DNA from 2 places in the Rhodococcus sp. Q1 genome. Region 2 is predicted to be linked to the other one. Evidence: riboswitches for the same ligand, from Rfam matches in the RefSeq annotation. Region 2 holds a riboswitch; the other holds the start of a gene.
The links. A riboswitch is a leader RNA that binds a small molecule or an ion and turns the genes downstream of it on or off. The one in region 2 is predicted to bind cyclic di-AMP.

Region 1 (4,405 bases), on a different contig from region 2:
GGTGAGGATGATCCACCAGCCGCGCATCGGATACTTCGACCGGCGGTTGTACGGAGGGGTGTGTGCGGCGATCAGCCGCAGTTCGCGGACGCCGGCCTCGAGCCCGTGGGCGCATTCGACATGATCGATGCGAGTGGTGAGCGCGACCATCTCCCGCAGCCGCGGCCGCGTCTCGGAGCCCGTGAAATAGGTACGGACGCGACGGTGCAGGTCGACCGCCGTGCCGACGTACAACACCTCGTCGGACGGCCCCCGGAACATGTAGACACCGGGCTTGCGTGGAAGGTGTGCGGCGAGTGCGCGTTTGGCCCGTTGCTCGGCGGTGACCACCGGCATGTAGTCGCGCAACTCGGTGAGGCTGTGGACCCCCTGGTTGCCGACTCGTTCGATGAGGGCGTGCAGCACGTCCACGGTGGCCCGTGCGTCGTCGAGCGCGCGGTGGGTGGGCACGGTGGAGACCCTGAACAGCTCGGCCAGCGCGGAGAGCTTCACCGACGGCGCCTCGTCGCGCCCGAGGACGCGACGGGCCAGCTTGACGGTGCACAGCACCTGGAAGCGGGGCCATGCCAGCCGGCACCGGGCGGCAGCCGCCTGGAGAAATCCGACGTCGAAACCGGCGTTGTGCGCGACGAGCACCGATCCGGACGCGAACTCGAGGAAGGCGGGCAGCACCTCCTCGATCCTGGGGGCCGCGTAGACCATCGCAGTGGTGATGCCGGTGAGTTGCACGATGTACGGAGGAATGGGACGCCCGGGATCGACGAGGGTCGCGAACTCGCCGAGCACCTCGCCGGCACGGATCTTCACCGCACCGATCTCGGTGATGGCGTCCTCGGCTGCCTTCCCGCCGGTCGTCTCGAGGTCGACGACGACGAAGGTGGTGTCGCGCAGGGGTGTGTCGAGCTCGTCGAAACCCAGTTGCACGCCGAGGGCCGATGGTTGCGGCGAGGTCATGCGGCGAGCCTAGGAAGCGACACCGACAACCCACCGGGCGGGCTCCCGAACCCTCACGAGACGAGGATCACACCCTTTTTCTGCCGTCGCGAGAATCGGACGAAGCCCCCGAAAACAGACCGATCGGCCTGCGAGAGAAGCAATCCGGCGAATCGGACGGTCCGTTCCGGCCGGCCTCTCCGGGTAGCGGTGTCCTGACCTGCTTCTTCCGGAGTGGACCCGGACGAATCGGGTAGTGACGTCCTCGGGATGAAAGAGGGCCGGGCAGTGCTCGTTACCGCGCCGTTATCGGACCGTCGCCCTACGGCAGTGTTCTCCCAGGAATCGGTCGAAGCGGTCGGGTGGCGCGGCGGGGCGGTCGACTTCACCGATGCCGTTTCGTAATCTTTTCGAGACCGAGCGGAGAGTTTTCCGCCCCACCCCCGGGTCGGAGCCGCACGGTTACCGCCTAATCGCCCCTCCCCGGCTTCGGGAGTGGCGAGCCGGGGACCCACGTAGTTCTTGGGGTGAATCTCCTCCGCCCGTCGCGGCGAGGAGTAGGGCTGATCTTCCGGCCCGAACCCGTCAGCTAACTCGGTCGGCGGGTGAACGGAAGAAACGGAGAACGTCCCCTCGTGGTTTCGAACAACAGCAAGCGCACCGTCCGGCGCGCCCTTGTCGCCGGTGCCATTGCTCTCGGAGCAGTCACCGTCTCGGCCGGCCCGGCGATGGCCGAGCCCATCAACATTCCCGGTGTCGGAACGTTCGACCTCCCGGCCGGTGTGACCGTGCCGCCGGAGATCGCCAACCTCGTTCCGCCGGCCGCCGAGGGTGCCCCCGCGCCTCAGGCCGCTGCCTTCACCGCCCCCCTCGGCTCCGTCGGACAGCGTGCTGCCGACGCTGCGCAGTCGAAGATCGGCGCCCCCTACGTCTACGGCGCTGCCGGACCGAGCTCCTTCGACTGCTCGGGTCTCGTGCAGTGGGCCTTCAAGCAGGCCGGCCTCAGCGTCCCGCGCACCAGCTACGAGCAGGCGTCCGCCGGTACCCCCATCGATGTCGCGGCTCTCCAGCCCGGCGACGTCGTGTCGTTCTACGGAGGCAGCCACACCGGCATCTACATCGGCGGCGGCAACATCGTGCACGCCTCCACCTCCAGCCAGCCGGTGAAGATCGCGCCGCTGAACTCGATGCCCGTCGACGGAGCGCGTCGCTTCTGACCGCACGTCGCCTCCGATCGGACGGCGTTTCCCGCCTCCGCTCCGACGCATCATCTCCGAGAAGGGTGGGTCCGGTACCAACCGGACCCACCCTTCTCGGATGTCTGCGTGTGCGGCCCGTAGCCATGTCCGTCCGCTGGCACACAAAGTCGCCGCGCGTGATGGCTACTCGCAGGTAGACACAAACCTATGCGATTCCGTAACCTGATCGAGACCTTCGATCGGCAGTTGCGGATGATCGAGGACGCCCGGGAAAGGATTCGAGCCCTCGTGGTTTCCGACAGGACGAAGCACCTCGTGCGAGTGCAGGGCAGGCCGAGAGCGCAGGGCAGGCCGGGAGTACGGGCCGCGCGCCGCCCGGCGCTCGTCGTGGCCCTCGTGATGATGGTCCTCGGTCTCACTCTCGCGCCGGCGGCGGCGCAACCACCGGGGGAGACCCCCGCCGCGCGACTCGACCACCTCGCCGATCTGTCGCGTCGCAGCGAGCAGGCCACCGAAGCGTTGCACGCCGCGGGTGCGGATCTCGAAGCGAAGGTCGCGGCGCAGCAGGAGGCCGATACTCGCGCTGCCCAGGCCGACGAGGCCCTGGCCGGCGCTCGCGCCGACATCGCCCGCTTCAAGCCCACCGTCGACAAGCTCGCGCGGGCCAACTACCGCGGCGCGCGCACCAACCGGCTCTTCGCCGTGATGGTGAGCGACTCGCCTCAGCAGATGCTCGACCAGATGGTGCTGCTCGACGTCCTCGGTGAACAGACCTCGCGCGAGGTCGAAGGGTTCCGGACCGCCACCGCCGCTGCGGCCGAGGCCGCCGTGGCCGCGCAGCACGCCGCCGACGAGGCACATGCCGCCGCCGCGCAGGCCCAGACACTCCGCGACGAACTCCAGCGGCGTCAGGCCGAACTCGAGCAGCAGATCGAGGGAGTTCTCGATGCTTTCGAAGCGCTGAGCGACGCGGAGAAGGCCGAACTCGCCGGCACTCCCTTCCCGCCGGGCCTCGACGCCGAGAAGATCCTGCAGCACCTCGTCCCCGGCAGCAACGGCGCCGCCCTCCGGGCGGCCCTGTCCCGCATCGGCTCCCCGTACGTCTGGGGCGCGACCGGCCCCGATCAGTTCGACTGTTCGGGCCTCATGGTCTGGGCGTACAAGCAGGTCGGCAAGGCGCTGCCCCGCTCCAGTCAGGCCCAGGCGCAGGGCGGCGCCCCCGTCTCCCGCGAGAATCTGCAGCCCGGCGACCTCGTCATCTTCTACGACGATGCCTCCCACGTGGGCATGTACGTCGGCGACGGCAACATGGTGCATGCCTCGACCTTCGGTGTACCGGTGAAGGTCCAGTCGATCGATCGGTTCCCGTTCCACAGCGCCCGCCGGTACTGATTCGCCGCCACGTCGGCGCCGACTGCCGAGGTCGCCCCGGGCGCCGCCCGGACGTCGACCTAGACTGACGCGGTGCCCGCGCGATCGTCCTCTCCCGCCGGTACCCGCCGGTGGGAACGTCTCGGCCTGGCCGGGCTGGTCGTCGCACTGGTCACGGCAGGCCTGCTGCTGGCCGTCGACCCGGCGGACACCGACGACGCCGACAGCCGGGTACGGGCCGAACTGCAGGTCGTGCTGGACGACTGGAGCCGTGCCGTCCGGACCGGCGACGACGCGTTCCTCACCCGGTTGATCGACGCCGCGTCCCCGGCGCTCCTCGCCTCCGAGCGGGAGCGGATCGCGGCAATCGCCTCCGTTCCTCTCACCGACTTCGGGTACGAACTCGCCCCCGACTCGGCGTTGCCCCTGCCGCCCGAGGTCGTCGCCCGGTTCGGCGCCGACGAGGTCCGGGCCCACCGCGTCCACCTCCGGTTCGCTGTGGACGGCATCGACGACGTACCCACCCGCCGGCCCGTGACCGTGCTGTTCGTCCACCGGCCGCACGGCTGGCGGATCGCCGACGACGCGCCGGCCCTCGCCGGGGCGGAGACCGCGACCTGGCGGGGACCGTGGGACCACGGTCCGCTCCACGTCGCGACCGCACAGACCGAGGGCGGACGTTCGCTCGTGATCGGGCACCCGGACAACGCGTCGTTCGTGGACGACCTCGCCGACGACCTGCCGTCCGTGGTGGAGGCCGTCGACGACCTGTGGGGCGACACCTGGCCGCGGCGCGCGCTGGTCGTCGTGACCTCCTCGCGCGAGGAGTTCTCGCACCTCGTCGGGCCGCGGCACGACGGCGACGACATCGCTGCCGTCGCGGTCTCCGACGACGTGGATCA
Region 2 (4,405 bases):
TCTACGGCGACACGCAGACCGGTCAGACCTACGTCGACGGCGCCATGTTCGAGGCCGGGGCGCGTCGGACGCTCACTGTGAAGAGCTCTCCCGAGCTGCAGCTGCTCGGGGTCGAGATCCAGCTGCCGTCGGCCGTGGTCGACGAGGCCGGTGAACCGATCGCGCACGCAGTCTGGGCCGTGAAGACCTTCTGATCCGGCCGCACGAACGACGCCGGGCCGCTCTCGCCGGTAGCGAGGCGGCCTGGCGTGTTTCGTTTCTAGTGGTCGAGCTCGCGCGCGATCGCCCGCATGACCTCGGAGATGCGCTGACCGGTCTTGCGGTCGGGATAGCGCCCGCGCCGCAGATCGGGCTGTACCGCTGCTTCGAGCAGCTTGATCATGTCCTCGACCATGCCGTGCAGCTCGTCCGGTGCGCGGCGCTTCTGCTGGACAGGAGCCTCGCGGCGTCCCTGCCGCAGCGTGGGTTGCTCGAGGAGCTCGACCTTCAGCGCCTGCGGACCCCGGCGACCCACTGCCATGCCGAACTCGACGCGCTGCCCGGGCTTGAGCGCTTCCACTCCTTCGGGGAGCGCGGAGGCACGCACGTAGACGTCCTCGCCCTCGTCCTGGGACAGGAAGCCGAAGCCCTTTTCGACGTCGTACCACTTCACCTTGCCGGTCGGCACCGCGCTCACCCGCTCCTCGACAGCTGTGCCCCCACGGGGCAACCCGTTTACCATGCAAAACAACGCGCCCCGACTCGGTCGAGTGGGACGCGTAGACGCCTGCCAGTGTACCTGCCGGGGTGTGCGTCCCCCCGAATCGTCTTCCCGCTCCCGGACCTCACCGCCGGACCCCGCGACGACTACCGTGGTCACGTGGGTACTTCATCTTCGGATTCGTCCGCCGCTCCGCGTAACGGCCTCCTGAAGGCCGCGATCGTGTGTTTCGCCGTCGGCGTGGTGGCCGTCCTCGCCATCTTCCTCACCCCGGTGATCACCGACGGCAAGCCCGGGCTCGTGCTGTATCTGCTGACCCTCGCCTGGCCGCTGGGCTTCGCGCTCGCCATCGCCTTCGCGCTGAGCTCGGGCCGGCGCGCACGGAACGGAGACCGGACATGAGGATCCTCCTCAACATCATCTGGCTGATCTTCGGCGGCCTGTGGCTCGCGCTCGGTTATTTCGCGGCCGGTCTGATCTGCTGCATCCTCATCATCACCATCCCCTTCGGCATCGCGTCGTTCCGCATCGGTGTCTACGCGTTGTGGCCGTTCGGCAAGACGACGGTCGACAAACCGACGGCCGGTACCGCGTCGCTGATCGGAAATGTCATCTGGATCGTGGTCGCCGGCATCTGGCTGGCCCTCGGGCACATCGCCACGGCGATCGCCATGGCCGTGACGATCATCGGTATCCCGCTCGCGATCGCGAACCTGAAGATGATCCCGATCTCCCTGATGCCCCTGGGGAAGGAGATCGTTCCTGTGGAGACCCGCCCGAGTTATATGTGATCTTTATCACATAACAGGGGGATAACGAGCGGGACTCGAAACGGATTTTCAGGTACCCGAACTCCACTACCTGGGACTTTATTCCCTGGTACGCGATGCGCGCGTTCGCCGACCCTCGAATCGGCGCGTTATCAATTGGTGACACTTCGCCCTCGGGCCGTTACCGTCATGTCCGGTCGAACCGCCAGGCTCGGCCGGTCCGGAACCGCCGCGCCAAATTCCTGTCCCGTGGTTCCGGAAATCCCGACGAACGATCCACAGGGGACAGGAAACGGGGGACCCACCGGTCTCCCAGGAACCGACCGGCCCACAGCCGGACGGTGTCCAGGAGGCCCGGGCCGACGCAAGCGCGACGGCCCTCGGGGTGAAGCCGAAGGCGCTCCCAACGGAGCGACACGGCCGGGCAACCTCTTCAGCCCGAACCCGACAGCTGACCTCGTAGGTGCGTACGGAGAGGAACACGGAACCGACATGAGCGGACGCCATCGCAAGCCCACCAATACCGGTCGTACCGTCGCGAAGTTCGCGCTGACGGGTGCAGTCCTCGGCGTCACGGGTGTCGCGTTCAGCGGCACCGCCGCTGCCGCCCCCGACTCCGACTGGGACCGCCTCGCACAGTGCGAGTCCGGCGGCAACTGGGGAATCAACACCGGCAACGGCTACCACGGTGGCCTGCAGTTCTCGCCGAGCACCTGGAACGCCTACGGCGGCCAGGAATACGCTGCCTCGGCCAGCCAGGCCAGCCGCGAACAGCAGATCGCCGTCGCCGAGCGTGTCCTCGCCGGCCAGGGCTGGGGCGCATGGCCCTCCTGCTCGTCGAGCCTCGGACTGTCGAGCGCGCCCACGCAGCGCTCCGTCGACACGGTCCCCAGCGCTCCTGCGGAGACCCCGGCGCCGAGCATCGAGAACGCTGTCCCGCAGCTTCCGGAGACCCCCGCCCTCCCCGCCGATGTCCAGGGCATCCTGGCCGGCTTCGAGCAGGGCGTCACCGCACTCCAGGACGCCGGCGTCGAGCTCGACCCGAACATCCTGGACGCCGTTCGCGCGGTGCTCCCGCAGTAACACTCCGAACATCCCGGGAAGGCCCCGCACCACTGATGGTGCGGGGCCTTTCCGCATGCGCGGACCCGGCATGGACCCTGAGAACGACGACGCCCGGCCCCTGCGAAGGACCGGGCGTAGTGCGGAAGAGCCGAATCGGTGATCCGCGATCAGCGGTTGATCACCGTCTTGGGGTGCGTGTAGGGCAGGTCCTCGACCGGCAACGGGAACACGGTGTCCTCACCGTAGGGGGAGAGCGGACCGGATCGCGTGGACGACAGTTCGGTGACAGCGTGCTCACCGTCGGCCAGCTCGGGCCATCCGTGGTCGACATAGTGCTTTTTCGAAGAGGTAGCCATGCGCTCATTTTGGCAGGTGAGTTCGGGGCCTGCTACCGCAGGTCTCTAATCTGGAGGGGATGTCCCCGACCACGCCCGCTCCCGACACCGCCTCGGACTCCCTCGCCCGCTGGCTGGCAGGTCGACGCGACACGGATCTCGCTGCCACGCTGCGTGCCCGGCCCGACCTCGTGGTGCCGCCACCGGCGAGCATGAACGTGCTCGCCAACCGGGCACAGCAACGCGCCTCGGTGTTCCGTGCTGCCGACGAGCTCGACACCGCCACCTTCGGAATCATCGAGGTGCTGGCGCGTCTCGGAGCGGTCGTGTCCCCCGTGACCCGGGCCGCCGTACTCGACGAGGTGTCCGGCCGGCTCAGCGCGAGGAATCTCGACCGGATCCTGTCCACCCTGCGGTCGCTGCTACTGGTCTGGGGATCCACCGACGAGTTGCGTCTGTCCGCTGCCGCCGTGGACGCCGTCCCGTGGCGCGTGGGACGCAGCAGCGACGTCGCCGGTCCGTCCCGGCAGGAACTCGACGATCTCCTCGCGGCGCTACCGCCCGAGCAGCGCAGCATCCTCGACACCCTGTCCCGTACGTCCCCGATCGGCCGTACCCGCGACGCCGCGCCCGGAACACCCGGCGAGCGGCCCGTGCAGAAACTGCTCGCCGCCGGACTGCTCCTCCGCATCGACGACGAGACCGTCGAACTCCCCCACCGGGTGGGTCAGGCGCTGCGCGACGACGCACCCTTCGACCCGGCGGCGCTCGCTCCCCCGCGCGCGCCGAAACCCACCCGGTCGACCGCCGACGTCAACGCGACCGCCGCCGGTGCCGCCCTCGAACTGCTGCGGCACTGTGAGGACGTCCTCGACGTGCTGGGCGCGCAACCCGCTCCCGTCCTCAAGGCCGGCGGACTCGGTGTCCGCGAACTGCATCGCATCGGGAAGTCGGTCGGCCTCGACGACGACGAGACGGCGCTGGTCGTCGAGGTCCTCGCCGGCGCCGGGCTGATCGCGCGTGGCCTTCCCGACCCGCCCACACCCGGCGACGACGATCACTGGGCCCCGACCACCGCCACCGACGCGTGGCTGGCGTCCTCCCCCGCCTACCGCTGGGCGGTCCTGGCCGGCGCCTGGCTCGACCTGCCGCGGCGCCCCTGGCTGATCGGCCGGCGCGACCAGAACGACAAGCCGGTCGCCGCACTCTCCGACGAGGTGAAGTCCCCCACAGCCGCCCGCGATCGGCGACTGCTGCTCGACGTCCTCTCCGACGTGCCGGCACTGGGCACGGACGTCGCCGATCTCCGTGCGGCTGCGGCGTGGCGTCGTCCTCGCTGGGCGGGTCGTCTCGACACGACGAGCGTCGTGGAGACCGTGCGTGAGGCGACGACCCTCGGTCTCGTCGCGCACGGCATGCTCGCGTCGCCCGGTAAGGCGTTGCTGCACGGCGGCGACGCCGAGGCCGAGATGGCGGCCGTGCTGCCCGAACCCGTCGACTACGTGCTCGTCCAGGCCGACCTGACGGTCGTCGCT

Region 1: it holds a riboswitch for cyclic di-AMP, as region 2 does, so the genes downstream of both, EQ874_RS05935 (NlpC/P60 family protein) here and EQ874_RS13775 (resuscitation-promoting factor Rpf1 domain-containing protein) in region 2, are expected to answer to the same signal.

What each region holds. Positions count from the first base shown of each region.
Region 1 covers NZ_SDMJ01000002.1:241,388-245,792, reverse strand. Annotated here, with positions in the region: gene EQ874_RS05940 (DEDD exonuclease domain-containing protein) at 1-954, opposite strand, end outside; cyclic di-AMP (ydaO/yuaA leader) riboswitch at 1,390-1,553, shown strand; gene EQ874_RS05935 (NlpC/P60 family protein) at 1,569-2,150, shown strand; gene EQ874_RS05930 (C40 family peptidase) at 2,532-3,524, shown strand; gene EQ874_RS05925 (hypothetical protein) at 3,597-4,405, shown strand, end outside.
Region 2 covers NZ_SDMJ01000004.1:316,779-321,183, forward strand. Annotated here, with positions in the region: gene EQ874_RS13755 (DUF2771 domain-containing protein) at 1-194, shown strand, start outside; gene EQ874_RS13760 (cold-shock protein) at 260-667, opposite strand; gene EQ874_RS13765 (hypothetical protein) at 860-1,102, shown strand; gene EQ874_RS13770 (YccF domain-containing protein) at 1,099-1,491, shown strand; cyclic di-AMP (ydaO/yuaA leader) riboswitch at 1,818-1,952, shown strand; gene EQ874_RS13775 (resuscitation-promoting factor Rpf1 domain-containing protein) at 1,963-2,553, shown strand; gene EQ874_RS13780 (hypothetical protein) at 2,703-2,891, opposite strand; gene EQ874_RS13785 (helicase-associated domain-containing protein) at 2,951-4,405, shown strand, end outside.